Regions from separate parts of the Streptomyces sp. NPDC107765 genome, predicted to be linked through region 3. Evidence: riboswitches for the same ligand, from Rfam matches in the RefSeq annotation. Region 3 holds a riboswitch; each other region holds the start of a gene.
The links. A riboswitch is a leader RNA that binds a small molecule or an ion and turns the genes downstream of it on or off. The one in region 3 is predicted to bind cobalamin.
Positions count from the first base shown of each region.

Region 1 (5,259 bases), on a different contig from region 3:
GCCGACGGGTATGCCGATCACGGCGGCCGGGCGGGGCGCGCCCTCCTCGATCATTTCGAGGAACCGGAAGAGGGCGGTCGGGGCGTTGCCGAACGCGACGACGGCGCCCTCCATGCGGTCCCGCCACAGTTCCAGGGCCGCGGCGCTGCGGGTGGTGCCCATACGGGCGGCCAGGTCCGGCACCGCGGGGTCGGCCAGTGTGCAGAGCACCTCGTTGCCGGCCGGCAGCCGCTTGCGGGTGACGCCGCTGGCGACCATGTTGGCGTCGCAGAGGATCGGCGCACCGTCGCGCAGCGCCTTGCGGGCGGTGGTCACCACACCGGGGGTGAAGGCCAGATCGCGTACGAGGTCGACCATGCCGCAGGCGTGGATCATCCGGACCGCGACCCGGCTGACGTCGGCGGGCAGGCCGGAGAGGTCCGCCTCGGCGCGGATGGTGGCGAAGGACTGGCGGTAGATCTCCGCACCGTCCTTCTCGTAGTCGAACGCGGTCACTCTGGCCTCGTTTCTGGCGTTCCTGGTGTTACTGATGCTGCGGGTGTTGTTGCTGGTGCGGCCGGCATTGGGGCCGGGCGTACGACCGCGACCTGGTACCCCGCCTCCGTCGCCAGTACGTCGATCCAGGTCCCGTGCGGGTGCCCGCAGCGGCGCTCGCAGCCGGACCAGTAGAGGGGGGCTGCCTCCGGTACGGCGGGTGCGGCGAGGCCCGGCGGCAGCGGCACGCCCGCCTCGACCGCCGCCGTCACGTCCGCGCGGACGTCCGTGCGGGACTTGGCGCAGCCCGGTCGGCCGGTGCAGGCGCCGATGCGGTGCCAGGGGGAGGACGGGTCGGTGACCAGGCCGGCGGCGGCCAGTTCGCGGAGGCGGGGCGCGGCCGCGGCGGCCGCCAGGCCGGGGACGACGATGCCGCGCCACGGCGTGAGGCGGAGTTCGCCGGATCCGTCGTCGGCCGCGAGGGACGCGAGCAGCCGCCACTGGGCCACCGACAGCCTGCCGAGCGGCGCCAGTACGGACAGCGCGCTGCGGCCGTCGCGGCCCTCGACGATGCCGGGGGCGGAGGAGTCCGCATGGCGGACCACCGGCTCGGCCACCCCCGCCCCGCCCGGTACGTACCGCGCCTCGATGCCCGCCGCCCGCAGTGCCTCCGCCACGTCCCGCACCGAGAGCGCGTGGCCGTCCGGGAGTTCGCGCACCCGCCAGGCGCCGGTGCCGCCGGCCGCCGCGGCGGTCAGGAAGGTCTCGGCGGCGGTCAGGGCCGCGCGCGGTGCGTCCGGGCCGGCGATCCGCAGCGCCGCCGGGTCGTCGCCGACCCGCAGCAGCGCCCCGCCGCCGGCCGCTCCGTCACCCGTGATGCCCGATTCTGCGACCAAGGTCACATCGCCGCCGAGCGCCGCCACATCGCCCCGCCCGTCGTCCAGGGCGAACAGGAAACGGCCGGACAGCGCGGTCGCGGAGTCGCTCGCGCACAGCAGCTCGTCCAGCCGGCGGGCCCACCGCCGCACGTCAGCAGGGGTGTTCCGGTCCAGCCCGGCCAGCGGGGAGGCGAGGATGTTGCGGATGCGTTCGTGGCGTTCGGACGGCAGCAGGCCGGCGTCGTGCAGCAGCTCGGCGAGGCGGCCGCCGCAGCCGTCCGGCAGGCCGCGCAGCTCGACGTTGCCGCGCGAGGTCAGGGACAGCCGGCCGTCACCGAGCAGGTCCGCGGCATCGGCCAGCGCATGGGCCTGATGGGCCGTCAAGTCCCCGGCGGGGATGCGTACTCGGGCGAGATGGCCGTCGGCGGCCGGATGCAGCCGCAGCGCTCCTGGGCAGGCGTCACCGCGGGCCCGCACGGGCGGTTCGGCCCGTCGGGGCCGTGGTGAGGGGGAGGGCGGCATGGCGGCGAGCATACCTACGACGGTGCGCGACCGATCCGGGGCGGATCCGGCCATGAAACGGACGAATCCGGCCACCACGGCACGGGTTACGGAGCCCCGCGTACCGGGCGTACCGAAAGCCCCGCCCGCGGTCGCTCGCCGCCCCCGCAAAGGCCCGCTTACCTCCGTCGCCCGCAGCCCTTACTATGCAGGTCGGCGGGTCGGCTGACCCGTCGGACGCCAGCGACGGCGCCGGGCCCTCGGGTCCGAGGGAGGAAGCCCGGTGAGAATCCGGCGCGGTCCCGCCACTGTGAACCCGGCCGGTGCCGGGTGAGTCAGGAACTCCCGCCGTCCTTACGACCACCCGGGGCGCGGACACCCCGAGGAAGGCCAGCGCTCGCATGCTGCATTCGTCCGGGGACCACCCCGCGGCCCCCCGAATCCTGCTGCTGTCGACCTCCGACACCGACCTGCTCAGTGCCCGCGCGGCCACCGGCCCGGTGGCGTACCGGCTCGCCAACCCCGCCCGCCTCGACGTCACCGGGCTGCCCGATCTGCTCGACGGCACCGACCTCGTCGTCGTCCGCCTCCTCGGCGGCATCCGCGCCTGGCAGGAGGGCCTCGACCTGCTGCTCGCCGAGGGCCAGCACCGGCCGGTGGTCGTCCTCACCGGCGAACAGGCCCCCGACGCCCAGCTCATGGAGCAGTCCACGGTCCCGGTCGGCATCGCCGCCGAGGCGCACGCCTACCTGGCGCACGGCGGCCCCGGCAACCTCGAACAGCTCGCCCGCTTCCTCTCCGACACCGTGCTGCTCACCGGCCACGGCTTCGAACCGCCCGTGCCCGCCCCGTCCTGGGGCCACCTGGAGCGCCCGGCCGCCGACGGCACCGGCCCGGTCGTGGCCGTGCTCTACTACCGCGCCCACCACATGAGCGGCAACACCGCCTTCGTGCACGAACTGTGCGCGCAGATCGAGACGGCCGGCGGCCGCCCGCTCCCGCTCTACGTCGCCTCGCTGCGCGCCCCCGAGCCCGAACTCATCGACGCGCTGCGGACCACCGACGCCATCGTCACCACCGTCCTCGCCGCCGGCGGCACCAAGCCGGCCGAGGCCGGCGCCGGCGGTGACGACGAGTCCTGGGACGCCGGCGCGCTGGCCGCCCTCGACGTGCCGATCCTCCAGGCGCTGTGCCTGACCGGGTCGCGCAGCGCCTGGGAGGAGAACGACGAGGGCCTCTCGCCGCTCGACGCCGCCTCGCAGATCGCCGTCCCCGAGTTCGACGGCCGGCTGATCACCGTCCCGTTCTCCTTCAAGGAGGTCGACGAGGACGGCCTCCCGGTCTACGTCGCCGACCCCGAGCGCGCCGCCCGGGTCGCCGGCATCGCCGTACGCCACGCCCGGCTGCGCCACCTCCCCAACGCCGACAAGCGCCTCGCGCTGGTGCTCTCCGCCTACCCCACCAAGCACTCCCGCATCGGCAACGCCGTCGGCCTGGACACCCCGGCCTCCGCCGTCGAACTGCTGCGGCGGCTGCGCGCGGACGGCTACGACTTCGGCGACGAGAGTGCCGAGCCCGTACCCGGCCTCGCATCCGGTGACGGCGACGAGCTGATCTACGCCCTCATCGAGGCCGGCGGCCACGACCAGGAGTGGCTCACCGAGGAGCAGCTGGCCCGCAACCCCGTCCGCATCCCGGCCGCCGACTACAAGCGCTGGTACGCCACGCTCCCGGAGGAGCTGCGCGCGTCGGTGGAGCAGCACTGGGGGCCGCCGCCGGGCGAGATGTTCGTGGACCGCACCCACAACCCCGACGGCGACATCGTGCTCGCCGCGCTGCGCCGCGGCAATCTGCTGGTCCTCATCCAGCCGCCGCGCGGCTTCGGTGAGAACCCGATCGCGATCTACCACGACCCCGATCTGCCGCCCTCCCACCACTACCTCGCCGCCTACCGCTGGATCGCCGCGTCCCGCGAGGACGGCGGCTTCGGCGCGGACGCCATGGTCCACCTGGGCAAGCACGGCAACCTGGAGTGGCTGCCCGGCAAGAACGCCGGCCTGTCCGCCGCCTGCGGCCCGGACGCCGCCCTCGGCGACCTCCCGCTCGTCTACCCCTTCCTGGTCAACGACCCCGGCGAGGGCACCCAGGCCAAGCGCCGGGTGCACGCCACCCTCGTCGACCACCTCGTCCCGCCGATGGCTCGCGCCGACTCCTACGGCGACATCGCGCGCCTGGAGCAGCTGCTCGACGAGTACGCGCAGATCTCCGCCATGGACCCGGCCAAGCTGCCCGCCATCCGCGCCCAGATCTGGACGCTGATCCAGGCCGCCAAGCTCGACCACGACCTCGGTCTGGAGGAGCGCCCGGACGACGACGGCTTCGACGACTTCCTGCTGCACGTCGACGGCTGGCTGTGCGAGGTCAAGGACGCCCAGATCCGCGACGGTCTGCACGTCCTGGGCGCCGCGCCGGCCGGCGCGGCCCGGGTCAACCTCGTCCTGGCCATCCTCCGCGCCCGTCAGATCTGGGGCGGCACCTCCGCCCTGCCCGGCCTGCGCGAGGCCCTCGGCCTCGACGAGTCCGCCGCGACCCGCACCACCGCCGACGAGGCCGAGGCCCGGGCCCGCGCCCTGGTCCAGGCGATGGAGGACGCCGGCTGGGACCCGGCCGCGGTGCCCGACGTGGCCGCCGGCCACGGCCCGCAGGTCGCCGACATCCTCGACTTCGCCGCCCGCCAGGTCGTCCCGCGGCTCGCCGCCACCACCGACGAGATCGACCACGCCGTACACGCCCTGAACGGCGGTTTCGTCCCGGCCGGCCCGTCCGGCTCGCCGCTGCGCGGGCTGGTCAACGTGCTGCCGACCGGCCGCAACTTCTACTCCGTCGACCCCAAGGCCGTCCCCTCCCGGCTCGCCTGGGAGACCGGTCAGGCCCTCGCCGACTCCCTGCTGGAGCGGTACCGCACCGACAACGGCGACTGGCCGCAGTCCGTCGGCCTGTCCCTGTGGGGCACCAGCGCCATGCGCACCAGCGGCGACGACGTGGCCGAGGCCCTGGCCCTGCTCGGGGTCCGGCCCGTATGGGACGACGCGTCCCGCCGCGTCACCGGCCTCGAAGCCGTTCCGCTCGCCGAGCTCGGCCGCCCCCGCATCGACGTCACGCTGCGCATCTCCGGCTTCTTCCGCGATGCGTTCCCGCACGTCACCGGCCTGCTGGACGACGCGGTACGGCTCGCCGCCGGCCTGGACGAACCGGCCGAGGACAACTTCGTCCGCGCGCACACCCAGGCCGACCTGGCCGCCCACGGCGACGAACGCCGCGCCACCACCCGCATCTTCGGCTCCCGCCCCGGCACCTACGGCGCCGGCCTGCTCCAGCTGATCGACTCCCGCGACTGGCGCACCGA
Region 1 is NZ_JBVKBL010000004.1:374,521-379,779, forward strand. It holds gene ACZ7MX_RS13275 (precorrin-8X methylmutase) at 1-495, opposite strand, end outside; gene cobG (precorrin-3B synthase) at 492-1,874, opposite strand; cobalamin riboswitch at 2,090-2,217, shown strand; gene cobN (cobaltochelatase subunit CobN) at 2,255-5,259, shown strand, end outside.
Region 1: another riboswitch for cobalamin. It lies ahead of cobN (cobaltochelatase subunit CobN); the one in region 3 lies ahead of ACZ7MX_RS26875 (cobalamin biosynthesis protein).

Region 2 (5,259 bases), on a different contig from region 3:
CGCAGTCCAAGACGGCCAACGCCCTCTTCGCCCGCCACCTCGACCGCCTCGGTGGCCAGAGCGGACTGCACGCCTTCGCCGTCCACCCGGGCAGCATCCTGACCCCGCTGCAACGCCACGTCCCGCGCGAGGAGTGGCTCGCGCACGGCTGGGTGACCCCCGACGGCCGGCCCACCGACGGCTTCAAGACGCCGCAGCAGGGCGCAGCCACCGCGGTCTGGGCCGCGACCTCACCCCTTCTCGACGCGTACGGCGGCGCCTACTGCCAGGACTGCGACCTCGCGGACCCGGCCGAAGGCGACGACATGCTCGTCGGCGGCGTCAAACCGTGGGCCACCGACCCCGAAGCCGCCGCCCGCCTCTGGGAACTCTCCAGCGCCCTCACGGAGACGGATTTCTGAGCCGTCCGGGCCGGCCGAACCGGTGCCGAACGGTGCCGGACCGAGGCGTCCCCCGGGTCCCGCCGGCCGCCGGCGGCGCTGGGCAACGCCGGCGGGACGTGGCACCATCGCGCTCGTGACCAGCAGACCCACCACGGCCCAGGCCCTGCGCGATCTCGCGTTGCTGCGCCGCGTCCGCGACCGGATCGACCGGGAGTACGCCCAGCCGCTGAACGTGGAGGCGCTCGCCCGTGGCGTGAACATGTCGGCCGGGCACCTCAGCCGCCAGTTCCGGCTGGCGTACGACGAGTCGCCGTACTCCTATCTGATGACGCGGCGCATCGAGCGCGCGATGGCCCTCCTGCGCCGTGGCGGCCTCAGCGTCACCGAGGTCTGTTTCGCGGTCGGCTGCTCGTCACTGGGCACCTTCAGCACGCGCTTCACCGAGCTGGTCGGGATGCCGCCCAGCGCCTACCGGCGCCAGGCGGCGCTCGCACCGGCCGAGCTGCCGCCGTGCCTGGCCAAACAGGTGACCAGACCGATCAGGAATCGAGAAGCGCAGGTCACCGAGCGCCCCTAGCGTGAGAGCCATGGACATCACCATTCACACCAGTTTCCTCCCGCACGACGACCCGGACGCCTCCCTGGCCTTCTACCGGGACACCCTCGGCTTCGAGGTCCGCAATGACGTCGGGAACGGCAAGATGCGCTGGATCACGGTCGGCCCCGCCGGCCAGCCCGACACGTCGATCCTCCTGGCGCCGCCGGCCGCCGACCCCGGGGTCACCGACGACGAGCGCCGCACCATCACCGAGATGATGGCCAAGGGCACCTACGGCTGGATCCTGCTGGCCACCAAGGACCTCGACGGCACCTTCGAGCGGGTGCAGGCCGGCGACGCCGAGGTCGTCCAGGAGCCGACCGAGCAGCCGTACGGCATCCGCGACTGCGCCTTCCGCGACCCCGCGGGCAACCTGATCCGCATCCAGGAGCTGCGCTGAGCCTTCCGGCGAGCGCAGCCATGACCACGGGGGAGGGGGCGGGGCCGCGAAGCCCCGCCCCCTCCGCCCCGGCACGCCAGGGTCCTTACGGCGCCGGAGCGCAGCCTCCGCCGTTGCCGGCGGAGCGCGCCGCCCAGCGCTTCTCGACGCCGGCCAGGCGCCAGTACGCCAGCGCCGCGGCCCACACCACCACGAACAGGCCGACGATGATGAAGCCGACGTTGTCGAGGTCGAGGCCGGAGATCCAGCCGGTCACCGGGTCGCTGAGGCCGAGCTTGTCGTGGAGCACGGTCACCAGCTCGATGGTGCCGATGAAGAGCGCGACGGCGATGGACAGACCGGTGATGGTGAGGTTGTAGTAGACCTTGCGCACCGGGTTGGAGAACGCCCACTGGTAGGCGAAGTTCATGAAGGTGCCGTCGAGGGTGTCGAACAGGCTCATGCCCGCGGCGAAGAGCAGCGGCAGGCACAGGATCGCGTACCAGGGCAGGCCGGCCGCGGCGCCGCTGCCCGCCATCACCATCAGCGTGACCTCGGTGGCGGTGTCGAAGCCGATCCCGAAGAGGAAGCCGAGCGGGAACATCTGGCCGGGGCGGGAGATGGAGCGGGTGAACCGGCCCAGGAAGCGGTTCATGAAGCCCCGCGCATCAAGCCGCTGCTCCAGCTCCGCCTCGTCGAAGCGGCCTTCGCGCATCCCGCGGAACACCCGCCAGATCCCGGTCAGCGCAACGAGGTTGAGGGCGGCGATGAGGTAGAGGAACGTGCCCGAGACCGTGGTGCCGACCGTGCCCAGGATCTGGTGGGTGCGGGATTCGTCGTTGAGGAGGGCGCCGGCGAGTTGGGCACCGCCGGCGACGAGGGCGGCCATGACGACCACCACGCTGGAGTGGCCGAGGGCGAACCAGAAGCCGACCGACACGGGACGCTTGCCGTCGGCCATCAGCTTGCGGGTGGTGTTGTCGATCGCGGCGATGTGGTCGGCGTCGAAGGCGTGCCGCATGCCCAGGGTGTAGGCGGTGATGCCGAGTCCGACGCCGAAGACCTGGCTGCCGACGGAGTAGTGGTGGGGCACCACGAGCAGGAACAGCACGCCGAAGGCGACGACGTGCAGCCCGGCTATGACGGCCATCAGGCCCGCGGTGCGTACGGTGTCCTGCCGGCGCCAGCGGAACGTGGCGGGGGCAGGGGTGGTCGGGGTATCGGTGGACAGGGCCATCCGGCGGTCACGCTCCAGCACCTCGTGGATCACTTCGTGAGATGCCGTGGCCGGTCTCCTGGCTTACAGGTGCACGCGTCCATCCCCGCCTTCCCGGCCGCAGGCTGCGGTCAGTGGCGCCGTACCGCGGAGTGCGGGTACGGAAAAGGGCTGGAAACTCCCCGATCACAGTGGCGAGGGCCGCTCCGGACTGGGACCACGAGGTCCGTCACCGGTCTTCCCGAGCACCACGGCGCGCCAACCCTACGGGCCGTCCAGCGATTCCTACAAGCCTGCACAACTGTGCAGGTATCGAAGATCACATTCGGTGACCTGCAAAGATGTCCTCATGCATCTCGTCCCGGCCGAGCGCGCCGACCACCGCATCATCGACGGCCACCGCGTCTGCGACGCCATCGCCGCCATCGGTGAGCCAGGCGAGGTCCGGGCCTGGGCCGACCGCTTCGCCCTGCTCGCCGATCCCGGGCGCCTCGCCCTGCTGCTCGCCCTCCACCGGGCCGGCCCCATCGCCGTCTCCGACCTGGCGGTCGCCACCGGCATGAAGGACACCGCGGTCTCCCAGGCACTGCGCCTGCTCCGGGCCGCCGGAGTGGTGGAGGGCGCCAAGGACGGCCGGGTGGTGCGCTACCGCGTGGTCGATGACGCGACCGCGGCCCTGCTGACGCACTGCACGGCGGCACAGCCCCGGCCGGCGGAGGCATAACGCCGTGGCCCGCTGCCTGGGACAGCGGGCCACGGCGCTACGGGAAGACTCCCGGACCTGGGGCTACTTGACCGAACCGGCCATGATCCCCTGGACGAAGTGCCGTTGGAACGCGAAGAACACGATCAGCGGCACGATCAGGGACAGGAAGGCGCCGGGCGCCAGCACGCCGATGTTGCTGCCGAACTGCCGCATCTGCGACTGCAGGGCGACCGTCAGCGGCTGCGACTCGTTGTCCGCGAAGAGCAGGGCGACCAGCATGTCGTTCCAGACCCACAGGAACTGGAAGATGGCCAGACTGGCGATGGCCGGGCGGCCCAGCGGCAGGATCAGCTGGGAGAAGATCCGCCATTCCCCGCCGCCGTCCATCCGCGCGGCCTCCAGCATCTCCTTGGGGATCTCCGCGAAGTAGTTGCGCAGCAGGAAGATGGCGAACGGCAGACCGTACGCGGTGTGGAACAGGATGACGCCGGGGATGGAGCCGAACAGGCCGAGCGCGCCGAACAGTTTGGCCACCGGCAGCAGTCCGATCTGCACCGGCACCACCAGCATGGCGACCACGACCAGGAAGATCCAGTCCCGGCCGGGGAAGTCCATCCAGGCGAAGGCGTAGCCGGCCAGTGCGGCGATCACCACGACGGCGATCGTGGTGGGCACCGAGATCAGCACGGTGTTCCAGAAGGCCTGGACGATGCCCGAATCCTTCAGCAGCGCCGCGTAGTTGTCGAGCGAGAGCCGGCCGGGCGCGGTCAGCGCGGTCCACCACCCGCTGTTGGCGTTCGCCTCCTCCGTACGCAGCGAGGAGAGGAACAGGCCGGCGGCCGGGGTGAGCCAGACCAGGCCGATGACGAGCAGGAACAGCTGGATCACGGCCCGGCTGATCCGCTTCGCCGGGCGGCGGTCCGACCGCCTGCGCGGCGGGACGGTTTGCTGGGCGGTGGTCATGACTGGCTCCTGCGGAAGCGACGGATGTTGAGGGCCATGGCCGGCACCACCAGGAGCAGCAGCAGGACGCCGAGGGCGCTGCCCAGTCCCTGGTTGTTGCCGCCGCCGAAGGAGACCAGCCACATCTGCAGGGCCAGGACGTTGGCGTCCTGCTGTACGGGCCCGGGCGCGATGATGTAGACGAGGTCGAAGACCTTCATCACGTTGATCACCATCGTCACGAACACCACGCCCAGGACGGGGCCGAGCAGCGGCACGGTGATCCGGCGGAACACCTGCCACTCGTTCGCGCCGTCCATCCGCGCGGCCTCCAGCACGTCCCGCGGCATCGAGGAGAGCCCGGCGCCGATGAGGACCAGGGCGAAGCCGGTCCAGATCCACATGTAGGCGCCGATGATGGCGGGGGTGATGAGGGCCGGGCCGAGCCAGGCGATGCCCTCGTACGGCGGGGCGAAGTCCTTCGCCGGCAGCCGCAGGGCGTACGACCCCGGAGCAAGACCGGTCAGCCGGTAGGAGCCGTCGGCCGCGGTGGTCGCCGTGCCGGCCACCTTGCCACGGGAGTCGACGGCCTCGACGGTGAGCTTCGGCAGTCCGCGTTCGCCGCGGTCCACGGTGCCGGGCTTGCCGCCACCGCCGGGGGTGAAGTCGAGGTAGACCACACCGCGCAGTTCACCGTGGCCGGCCGAGGCCCCCGCGGCCCCGGCCGCGGGCCGCGCCTCGTGCGGCATGTCCTTCGGCGCCACACCGACCAGCCCGAGGTTGACGACCTGGCCGGGGCCGGTGCGGTGCGCCGTGCGGTAGCCGCCGTCGGGGAGTTTGGTCAGCTGCTTGTCGCCGAGCCGGGCCTTGGCCGTCGGGAGGGACGCGGACTCGCCCTGGAAGCTGTCGTGGATGCCGACGGTGACCGCGTTGAGCACACCGCGCTGCGGGTCCTGCTCGTACGCGAGCCGGAAGATGATGCCGGCGGCGAGGAAGGAGATCGCCATCGGCATGAACATCAGCAGCTTGAACGCC
Region 2 is NZ_JBVKBL010000006.1:50,817-56,075, forward strand. It holds gene ACZ7MX_RS16525 (SDR family NAD(P)-dependent oxidoreductase) at 1-401, shown strand, start outside; gene ACZ7MX_RS16530 (helix-turn-helix transcriptional regulator) at 517-960, shown strand; gene ACZ7MX_RS16535 (VOC family protein) at 971-1,381, shown strand; gene nicT (Nickel transporter NicT) at 1,467-2,597, opposite strand; cobalamin riboswitch at 2,629-2,844, opposite strand; gene ACZ7MX_RS16545 (ArsR/SmtB family transcription factor) at 2,926-3,300, shown strand; gene ACZ7MX_RS16550 (carbohydrate ABC transporter permease) at 3,364-4,245, opposite strand; gene ACZ7MX_RS16555 (ABC transporter permease) at 4,242-5,259, opposite strand, start outside.
Region 2: another riboswitch for cobalamin. It lies ahead of nicT (Nickel transporter NicT); the one in region 3 lies ahead of ACZ7MX_RS26875 (cobalamin biosynthesis protein).

Region 3 (5,259 bases):
CCGCCCCCGTCGGGACCCCCGTCGTCCGGACCGTCCGGCTCCGGATCGTCCCCGCCGTCCGCCGGGTCGTCCTGCCCGGCGAACTCCTCCAGCGTCCGGTCGAGTTTGTCCTCGTCGAGGCCCGGGGCGTCGAACGGGTTGCGGCGCCGGCGGTGCGGCAGGGCCAGCAGCGCCGCCTGCCGCACGTCCTCCTCCCGGACCTCCGTCCGCCCGGCCCACGCGGCCAGCGCGGTGGCGGTCCGCGCCATCACGATGTCCGCCCGCATCCCGTCCACCTCGAACGCGGCACAGGTCGCCGCGATCTGCCGCAGCGGCGCATCGCCCAGCGTCACCTCCGGCAGCAACTCCCGTGCCGCGCCGATCCGTTGCCGCAGCGCGTCCTCCTCGGCCGCCCAGCGCGCCGCGAAGCCGGCCGGATCGGCGTCGTACGCGAGCCGCCGCCGGACCACCTCCACCCGCTGCGCCGGCTCCCGGGAGGCCGCGACCTCGACCGTCAGCCCGAACCGGTCCAGCAACTGCGGCCGCAGCTCGCCCTCTTCGGGGTTCATGGTCCCGACGAGCAGGAAACGGGAGGCGTGCCGTACGGAGACGCCCTCGCGCTCCACGTAGGAGGCGCCCATGGCGGCGGCGTCCAGGAGAACGTCGACCAAGTGATCATGGAGCAGGTTGACTTCGTCCACGTAGAGGATGCCCCGGTGGGCCGCCGCGAGCAGCCCCGGCTCGAACGCCTTCACCCCATCGGCGAGTGCCCGCTCGATGTCGAGCGCGCCGACGAGCCGGTCCTCGGACGCACCCACCGGCAACTCGACCATGCGGGCCGGACGGGACTCGGCGGAGCCGGTTTCGTGCCGGCCGTCCGGACACTGCGGATCGGGCGCGAGCGGGTCGCAGCTGAAGCGGCAGCCCGCCACCACCGGCACCTCGGGCATGAGAGCCGCCAGGGCACGCACCGCGGTGCTCTTGGCGGTGCCCTTCTCGCCACGGACCAGGACACCGCCGACCGCCGGACTGACGGCGTTCAGCAGCAGCGCCAGCCGCAGGTCGTCCATGCCGACGACGGCGGTGAACGGATACCGGGTGCTCATGTGGTGATCACTCCTTCGAGTGGCTTGCGTCCGTTGCCGGTCGTCACTGTTTCCGCCGCGCGGCACGCTGGCGGTCCTTGGCCCTGCATATGCGGGGATGGCCCACTCCTTCACGAGCACCTGGTGGAGCTGCTTCTTTGCTCCCCGCACATGCGGGGGTCACGCCTCCGGGGGCCCTCATGGCGCCCCCGGAGGCACGAACGGCAGCCCCTCCGGCACCCCCTTCTCGATCAGCCGCAGCAGCGCCCCGGTGTCCGCGTGCTCCTCGATCAGATCGCCCAGCCGGTCCAGCTGCTCCTCGCGCAGCGCGCCGAAGCGGGTGTCCGGGGCCGGGACGAACGCCCGCCCGGCGTCCGCCGCCACCCGCCGCAGGAAGGCCCGGCGGAAGGCGTCGCTCTCCAGCGAGCCGTGCCAGTGCGTGCCCCATACGGAGCCGACCCGGCAGCCATCGAGGGCGCGTCCCCGGCCGTCGGTCATGAACGCCTCGTCCCCGCCCGTCACTTCGGCGACGCCGTGGTGGATCTCGTAGCCCTCCACCGGCTCGCCGAGCGCCTCGCCCAGCGGCCGGGCGAGCGTCTTCTCCACCGCGAAGCGGACCCGTACGGGCAGCAGCCCGAGGCCCTCGACGGCGCCCGCCCTCGACTCGACCTCGTCGTCGATGTGCTCGCCGAGCAGCTGGTAGCCGCCGCAGATGCCCAGCACCGGGCGGCCCTCCGCGGCCCGCCGGGCGACCGCGTCGGCCAGCCCGCGCTCGCGCAGCCAGGCCAGGGCGCGGACCGTGCCGCGGGTGCCCGGCAGCACCACCAGGTCCGCGTCGGCCAGCTCCTCGGGCCGGTCCACGAACCGCACCACCACGCCCGGTTCGGCGGCCAGCGCGTCCACGTCGGTGAAGTTCGACATCAGCGGGACGGCGCAGACCGCCACCCGCAGCACGTCCGCGCCGTGCGGCGGGGCCACCACGCTTTCGCGCACCGCGCCGCGCAGCGAGACCCGGAGGCCGTCCTCCTCGTCGATGCCGAGCCCGTGCGCGTACGGCAGCACGCCCAGCGTCGGCCGCCCGGTCAGCTGCCGCAGCATGTCCAGGCCGGGCTCCAGCAGCGTCACATCGCCCCGGAACTTGTTCACGAGGTACCCCGCGACCAGCGCCTGGTCCTCCTGCGACAGCAGCGCCGTGGTGCCGAAGAAGGACGCGAAGACGCCGCCGCGGTCGATGTCGCCGACCACCACGACCGGTATCCGGGCGGCCCGGGCGATGCCCATGTTCACGATGTCGGTGCGCCGCAGATTGATCTCGGCCGGGCTGCCCGCGCCCTCGCAGATGACGGCGTCGTGGGTGCGGCGCAGTTCGGCGAGACAGTCGGTGACCGTCCCCAGCAACTGCTCCCGCCCGCCCGCGTACTGCGCCTCCCCGGGGGACGACCCCCCGGGCCCTCCGAAGTACCCGCGCGCGCTCAGCTCACCCACCGGCTTGCCCAGCAGCACCACCTGGCTGCTGCGGTCGCCGCCCGGCTTGAGCAGGACCGGGTTCATCAGCGCGGTCGGTTCGACCCGGGCCGCGGCGGCCTGCATCGCCTGCGCCCGGCCGATCTCCGCGCCCTCACGGGTGACGAACGAATTGAGCGACATGTTCTGCGCCTTGAAGGGCGCCACCTTCACGCCCTGCCGGACCAGCCAGCGGCAGATCCCCGCCGTCACCACGCTCTTGCCCGCGTCGGACGTCGTACCGGCCACCAGCAGCCCGCCGCCGAGCCCCCCGGCCGTCCCGCCTTGCCCGTTCACCGGCGCTTCCTCCCGCTCGTGCCCCTGCCGCCTGCGACCCCGTGCCGCACCGCGCCCGCCGTCAGCCGTCCCGCCACCGTCGCCACCAGCGCCAGCGCGCTCACCCGCCGCGACAGCCGCACCGCCCGCTCGATGTCCGCCACCGCGGGCGGCCGCGCCGCGCCGTTGAGCACCGGACGGTGCTCCACCCGTCCGCCGTACGCCAGCGTGCCGCCCAGCCGCACGCCCAGCGCGCCCGCGAACGACGCCTCCACGGGACCTGCGTTGGGGCTCGGGTGCGCCCCGCCGTCCGCCCGCCAGGCCGCGAGCGCACCGCGCCGGTCGGGGCCCGCGAGCACGGTCAGCGCGGCGGTCAGCCGGGAGCCGGGCCAGCCGGCGACATCGTCGAGTCGGGCCGCGGCCCAGCCGAACCGCCGGTAGCGCGCGGACTTGTGACCCACCATCGCGTCCAGGGTGTTCACCGCCCGGAACGCCACCAGACCGGGCACCCCGCCGAACGCGCCCCACACCAGGGCGCCCACCACCGCGTCCGAGGTGTTCTCGGCCACCGACTCCACCACCGCGCGGGCCATCTGCGGCCCGTCCAGCGCCTGGGGATCGCGGCCGCACAGATGCGGCAGCCGCTCCCGTGCCACGTCCAGATCGCCCGCTTCCAGCGCACCGCCGACGGCCCGCGCCTCCCGGCCCAGCGAGGTGCCGCCCAGCACCGCCCAGACGGTGGCCGCGGTCAGCGCCACCCGGGCGCCGCTGCGGTGCCGTACGGCCCGCTCCAGCAGCGCCGCGCCGGCCGCCGCGCCGCCCGCGCACAGCAGGGCGTGGGCCGCGCCGCGGCCCCGGTGGTCGCGCCACAGCCGGCGCTCGACGGCGGCGGCGGCCCGGCCGAACGCGGCCACCGGATGGCCGCGCCGCGGGTCCGCCGCGATCAGGTCGCCGAGGAAGCCGAGAGCCGCGCCGCACGCATATCCCGCGTGTTCGCCGCGCATCCGATCAGGCCGCCGTCGGTCCTCGAAGGGGCCCTGCGGCAGCGGGAAGTGGGGGGCGGGGCGGGCGGCCAGGCATGGCGGTATGTCCTCACTCAGGGTCCTCGCCCTGGCTCGACGTGACGGCGACCAGAGTCTCCTGGCTCCCGGATCGGCGTGTCCCCCGGCCTTCCCGCCCGTACGTCGGTACGGACCGTGGCCCTCGTCGGAGGAACGCTCCCCGGTGACAGTGGCGGGACCGCGCCGGATTCTCACCGGACTTCCTCATCTGTCGCCGATTGGCCCCGGCAGTCCACCACGGTCCGCGAAGCCCGTCAACTCGCCCTTGACCTGCGACGCTGCCCCGCGGCAGGCCCTGTGGCGCACGCCACAGGGTGGTGGTGGCGTCACGGACGGTTGCCCCCGTCCCTGATTCCACGTCACTATCTGGTGCACGGTGGCGAAGGGGCCGCCGGAAGGGGGCTGGGGGATGCCGGAGCACGTCGACCATCACGAGGACCGTCAGGAGATCCGCCTCAGGGTCACCGGGACGGACAATCCGCAGCAGGACCTCGACGACCTCCGGGCCTGGCTGGAGCGCGAACCCTGGCTGAGCCGCCGGGAACACACCTGGGAGCACCGGCCGCAGCCCCCGCACCTCACCGGCGACGGGGACGAACCGGGCCCCGCCGACATGGCCGTGGGCGTGGACGACCTGATCCTGGTCATCGTCGGCGCGATCGCCACCGAGGTCACCAAGGGAATGAGCATCGCCGTGCGGGAATGGCTGCGGCGCCGCAAGGAGGAGCGTGCCGCCGGCGAGGAACCCGCCGTCGAGGTCGTCGGCGACGGCGGCCCAGGACGCCCCGATCCCGGCAGCCCGGCGCACGAGAGTGGCAGCACCGGCGAGGACTGAGCCGGATGTCCGAATACGACGCGCGGGGAAAGATCAACCGGGCGCTGCTGATCGCTGTCCACGACTACGCGACGCTTACGCGCCTGCCCGCGGTGGAGGACAACATCGCCGAGCTGAGCCGCGCGCTGACCGCCACGGACCTGTTCACCGCCGACGAGATCACGCCCTGCCGGCCGGCCGAACCCGAGCAGCTCAGCCAGGCGCTCAAGACCGCCGCCGACGAGGCCCGCGGACTGCTGCTGGTGTACTTCTCCGGCCACGGCTGGGTCGGCAGCGACGGCGGCGACCTGCGGCTGATGGTCGGCGGCTCGGTGCCCCGGCAGAGCCACACCACCGTCTCCTGGCATGACGCGGTGCTCTCCTGCCTCGACAGCGCCCGCGCCGAACGCATCGTCATCGTCCTGGAGTGCTGCTACGCGGGCAACGCCGGCGGCGCCTTCCACTCCCACCGCAAGCCCATGTCGCTGCTGATGGCCGCCCAGCCCAACCGCCGGATCTTCAGCGGCGAGGAACCGGCCGG
Region 3 is NZ_JBVKBL010000012.1:66,662-71,920, reverse strand. It holds gene ACZ7MX_RS26885 (putative cobaltochelatase) at 1-1,085, opposite strand, end outside; gene ACZ7MX_RS26880 (cobyric acid synthase) at 1,263-2,864, opposite strand; gene ACZ7MX_RS26875 (cobalamin biosynthesis protein) at 2,861-3,847, opposite strand; cobalamin riboswitch at 3,977-4,110, opposite strand; gene ACZ7MX_RS26870 (hypothetical protein) at 4,314-4,739, shown strand; gene ACZ7MX_RS26865 (vWA domain-containing protein) at 4,745-5,259, shown strand, end outside.

Region 4 (5,259 bases), on a different contig from region 3:
CCCGGGCCGGTCGGCGGACAGTCCGCCGCGTGCGTCACTCTGTGGACAGCTCGGCGCGCACCTCCCGGGCCGCAGCGACCAGGTGCTCCAGGGAGGCGCGGACCTCGGGCCAGCCGCGGGTCTTCAGACCACAGTCGGGGTTGACCCACAGGCGCTCGGCGGGAATGGCCTTGAGGCCGGTGCGCAGCAGGTCGGCGGCCTCCTCGACGCTCGGCACCCGCGGGGAGTGGATGTCGTACACGCCCGGCCCGGCCTCGCGTGGGTAGCCGTGCGTCGCCAGCTCCCGGGCGACCTGCATGTGGGAGCGGGCGGCTTCCAGGCTGATGACGTCGGCGTCGAGGTCGTCGATGGCCTGGACGATGTCGCCGAACTCGGCGTAGCACATATGGGTGTGGATCTGCGTGCCCGGCCGCACGCCGCTGGTGGTGAGCCGGAACGCGTCCGTGGCCCAGGCGAGATAGTCCGGGCGGTCGGCGGCCCGCAGCGGCAGGGTCTCGCGCAGTGCCGGTTCGTCGACCTGGATGACCGAAGTCCCGGCCGTCTCGAGGTCGTTCACCTCGTCGCGCAGGGCGAGGGCGACCTGGCGGGCCGTGTCGGCGAGGGGCTGGTCGTCGCGGACGAAGGACCAGGCGAGCATGGTGACCGGGCCGGTCAGCATGCCCTTGACCGGGCGGTCGGTGAGGGACTGGGCGTACGACGTCCAGCGCACGGTCATCGGTTCGGGGCGGGAGATGTCGCCGGCCAGGACCGGCGGGCGGACGTAGCGGGTGCCGTAGGACTGCACCCAGCCGTGCTGCGTGGCGAGGTAGCCGGTGAGCTGCTCGGCGAAGTACTGGACCATGTCGTTGCGTTCGGGCTCGCCGTGCACCAGGACGTCGATGCCGGTCTTCTCCTGGAAGGAGAGGACCTCCTGGATCTCGGCCTTGACACGCTCCTCGTATCCGGTGCTGTCGATCCGCCCGGTGCGCAGGTCGGCGCGGGCGAGGCGCAGTTCGTCGGTCTGCGGGAACGAGCCGATGGTCGTCGTCGGCAGCAACGGCAGTCGGAGATGGGCGCGTTGGGTGGCGGCGCGTTGGCGGTACGGGTAGGAGCGGCGGGCGTCGAAAGCTGTGACGGCCGCGGCGCGGGCGCGCACGGCGGGGTCGCGGGCGATCGGTGAACTGACCCGGGAGGCCAGATCGGCGCGGTTGGCGGCCAGTTCGGCCGTGATGGTGTCGGTGCCCTGGGCGAGGCCCTTGGCGAGGATGACGATCTCGGTGGTCTTCTGCCGGGCGAAGGCCAGCCAGCGCCGGATCTGCGGCTCGATGTCGGGCTCGGCGGACGCGTCGAGAGGGACGTGGAGGAGGGAGCAGGAGGCGGCGACGTCGACCCGGTCGGCGAAACCGAGGAGGGTGCCGAGGGTGGACAGGGACTTCGCCAGGTCGCTGATCCAGATGTTGCGGCCGTTGACGACCCCGGCGATCAGCCGCTTGCCGGGCAGTCCGCCGACGGCGGCCAGGGCGTCCAGGTTGGCCGCGGCGGCCTCCGTGAAGTCCAGGGCCAGTCCTTCGACGGGGGCCTTGGCGAGCACGGGCAGGGCGTCGCCGAGGCGGTCGAAGTAGGAGGCGACCAGGAGCTTCGGGCGGTCGGGGAGGGCGCCGAGGTCGCGGTAGGCGCGGGAAGCGGCGCTCAGCTCGGCCGGGGTGCGGTCCTCGACCAGGACGGGCTCGTCCAGCTGCACCCACTCCGCGCCCGCCGCGCGCAGGTCCGCGAGGACCTCGGCGTACACCGGGAGCAGCCGGTCCAGGAGGGTGAGCGGGTCGAAACCGGCCGGGGCATCCGGGGCGGGTTTGGCGAGCAGCAGGTAGGTGACCGGGCCGACGAGGACGGGCCGGGCGGCGAGCCCCAGCGCCAGGGCTTCCCTCACTTCATTGACCTGCTTAGTCGAGTCTGCCGCGAGCACGGTGTCCGGGCCCAGCTCCGGCACGAGGTAGTGGTAGTTCGTGTCGAACCACTTCGTCATCTCCAGCGGCGCGCTGTCCTGGGTACCGCGGGCCATGGCGAAGTACCCATCGAGGGCGTCGGCGTCGACGGCGGCACGGTGCCGCGCGGGAATCGCGCCGACCATGACGCTGGTGTCGAGGACGTGGTCGTAGTAGGAGAAGTCACCGGTCGGGACCTCGTGGACGCCGGCGTCGGCCAGCTGCCGCCAGTTGGTGCGGCGGATGCCGACGGCGATCTGCTGGAGGGCGTCGGCGGTGACGCGGCCCTTCCAGTAGCCCTCGATCGCCTTCTTCAGTTCCCGGTTCGGCCCCTGCCGGGGGTAACCGTGGACGGTGGCCCGTACTGCCGCGGCTGCGGACTTGGCTGTCACGAAACTCTCCTTCGCGAGCTCTGGACGAGAGCGACCCCGGAGGGTGCGCAGACGCGAAGGGACGACAGACCGGACGAGCCACGACACGCGTGCCCGCCGGATATGTACGCCGACCCGCCCACGAGGTCACCGGGATCTCCGCGCACGGCCGTCCGCGCGCGGGCAGTGGCAGGTCTTCGGACTCACGGGCACGCCTCGTTCTTCTCCGAGGCACCTACTGGCCGTCGCTTCCCGGGCCCGTCGCTTCCAGGCCCAGTGCGAATGACGGCGGTCGTTCCCGCTCACCGCTGCGGGGCAGTCCCGGATTCCCACCGGGTTCCCTCTTACGACGCGTCTGCCTGGCGGGCAGGGCGAACCAGCTGCACGGTCAGCGTACACACCGGACCGAGGGGGCGAGCGACCGTGGGAGCACCGTCGCCCGCGCCGAGATGGCCTCAACTGCAGGAGGCAGTCGAGAAGGGCGAAATTAATTCAATACTCCGTCACCCCCGTTTACGACGGTTCGGAAAAGATCCCCAAGGGCGTGACCATCGAGGCACACGGCTCAAACGGATTCGCCTTCACGCAACACAAGAGCACCGGAATCAGCGGCCAGCACAACGTCGCCTTGATACCGAACAAGAAGAGAGGCACCTAACGGCACACAGCGACGGCGCGTAAGATCCCACCAGCACCCGGCACAAGGACACGCGATGACTGCTTCCCTCGAACTACTCGCGCACATCATCCCCCCACCCGCGCAGCCCCGAGACAAAGACTGGGACAGCGCAGAGCAAGCACTGGGCATCCAACTTCCCAGCGACTACAAGGAGCTCATCCACACGTACGGAGGCAGCAACTGGGACGACTACCTCTACGTCCTGGAGCCCGGCTGCCCCAACGACAACTACGACCTCATCGAATGGGAAGACCAGCAAACCGAAGCGCTCGACGGACTGTGGGAATTCGAGAAAAAGCCCACTGAACTCGAAGAAGAAGGAACCCGAGTCATCCCGTGGGCCACCACCGACCACGGCGAGTGCCTCTACTGGCTCGTCCGTCCCGGCCAGCACCCCGATGCATGGACCATCATGGTCAATGAGGCACGTGGTGAGCGCTGGGAACACTTCCCCCACACCTGCACTCAGTTCTTGGCCGCCGCCCTCAATGGTGACCTGCGCTCCGAAATTCTTTCCTCTCGATTTCCCCTCTCTGTCCACGAGTTCCGGCAACTTCAGGCGGTATAGCCCGGCAGTCGGCTCCCATGAGCGACCGGCCCGTATGACAGGAACCATTCGGTCCGGGTTGCCACCTGGCTTACGCCACGCTGCCCGGATCCGGGTCGTGCGCACATCCGAGCGTGGTGAGTGCCTGCCAAGGAAGCATGCTGTACTCACGACCTGGATTCGCTGGGTGGGGGAGGCGGTGACCCCCTCCGGTCTCAGCGGTTTCCTTGGGTGAGGAACCCACGCCCCACTAGCTCGCGCGCTGAGCAGTCGCCCAAATCGACGATGCACTGATGGAGCGCAGAGCGCTCTGCTGGGGCAAGGCCGATCCCTCGAGACCGGTTCCCCTCCGCCTGCGCGGAGCGGACTCGATGCACGTCCTGCCGGTCGAGCCGCTGGCGCTCGCGCTGGGCGAGGAGCGGGTGGTCGGCTCTGACCGCACCGTCAGCTTCAACTCGGTGCGCTACTCGACCCCGCCCGGCTACACCGGCGCCAGGGTCTGTGCCGGGTCGTGGGCGAGGAACTGTCGATCACGGCCCGCACCAAGTCCGGTGACCTGTCGGAGATCTGGCGTCACCAGTTGTCCACGCCTGGCGTCCCGCAGCTCATCGATGCGCACTACCCCGACCACCCCGACGGCCGCTCGGTCCATCAGCCCAGGCTGCGACCGCGCTCGGAGGCGGAGGTCGCGTTCGTGGGCATCGGCCCGGGAGCCGGGCGCTGGCTGAAGGAGGCCGCCCCCGCCGGAGCGTCTCGCATCCGCGCCAAGATGGCCCACGCCGTCGAGCTCGCCGCGGTCCTGGGCATCGACCGGGTCGACCAGGCCCTCAGGCTCGCGGCTGCGGCCGGGCGCTTCGCCGAGGACGACCTCTCCATCCTGGAGCACATCGCGGCCAGCGAGCCCGTCGGCCAAGTCGTCCGCGCGGACGAAGCCCTCTTCGTCCAGAACGGCACCATCGCCTGGCAAGCCCTGGGTCGACAGCAGACAGCGGCTGGGGAGTCGATGGCCGACTGGCCGCAGTCAGTCGCCGATGAACCACAGATATAGGTGCAGCCCGCGCTCGACGACCTCGCACAGCTCGCGGGCCTGCCCGGCCCAGTCACCGCCCAATTCGGCAGGAAGCCGGTCGAGTTCCGACAGCAGCAGCGGCACCTGCCGCTGGTTGAAGACCGCATCCCCATACGGAGTCAGGGCCCAGAGCATCGGAAACTCCGCCGAATCCAGATCCGCGAAGCCGACCGTCCACTCCACACCGGCTTTGGCGCGAGCCACGACGTTCCCGCTGTCACCACGCACCGCCATATTGATCATCCGCCGAGCCTATCGGCGCCCACCTCGACCCACGAAGGAATTACCGACCATGACGTTTCCACAGGCCCCGGCCCTGCCCGAGGAACTCGACGAGCTGATGCGCCGAATGCGGCTGCCCTATATGCGCAAGGCTGCACCCGACGTCCTGGCCACTGCCCGGGCTCAGAGGTGGGATCCCGCCGAGGTCCTGCGGCTGCTGATCTCCGAGGAGGTCAGCAGCCGCGACGCGGCCACCCGGCGCCTTCGCCGCCACTCGGCGAACTTCCCCACCGGCAAAACCCTCGCGTCCTGGCGAGCCGAGGACTCCACCATCCCCGAACCCACCCAGAACTCCCTGATCACCTTGGGATGGATCGGCCGCGCGGAGAACCTGGTGATCGCCGGCCCGC
Region 4 is NZ_JBVKBL010000009.1:344,177-349,435, forward strand. It holds gene metE (5-methyltetrahydropteroyltriglutamate--homocysteine S-methyltransferase) at 35-2,353, opposite strand; cobalamin riboswitch at 2,504-2,729, opposite strand; gene ACZ7MX_RS23635 (SMI1/KNR4 family protein) at 3,046-3,579, shown strand; gene ACZ7MX_RS23640 (hypothetical protein) at 4,070-4,606, shown strand; gene ACZ7MX_RS23645 (hypothetical protein) at 4,580-4,870, opposite strand; partial or broken gene ACZ7MX_RS23650 (ATP-binding protein) at 4,992-5,259, shown strand, end outside.
Region 4: another riboswitch for cobalamin. It lies ahead of metE (5-methyltetrahydropteroyltriglutamate--homocysteine S-methyltransferase); the one in region 3 lies ahead of ACZ7MX_RS26875 (cobalamin biosynthesis protein).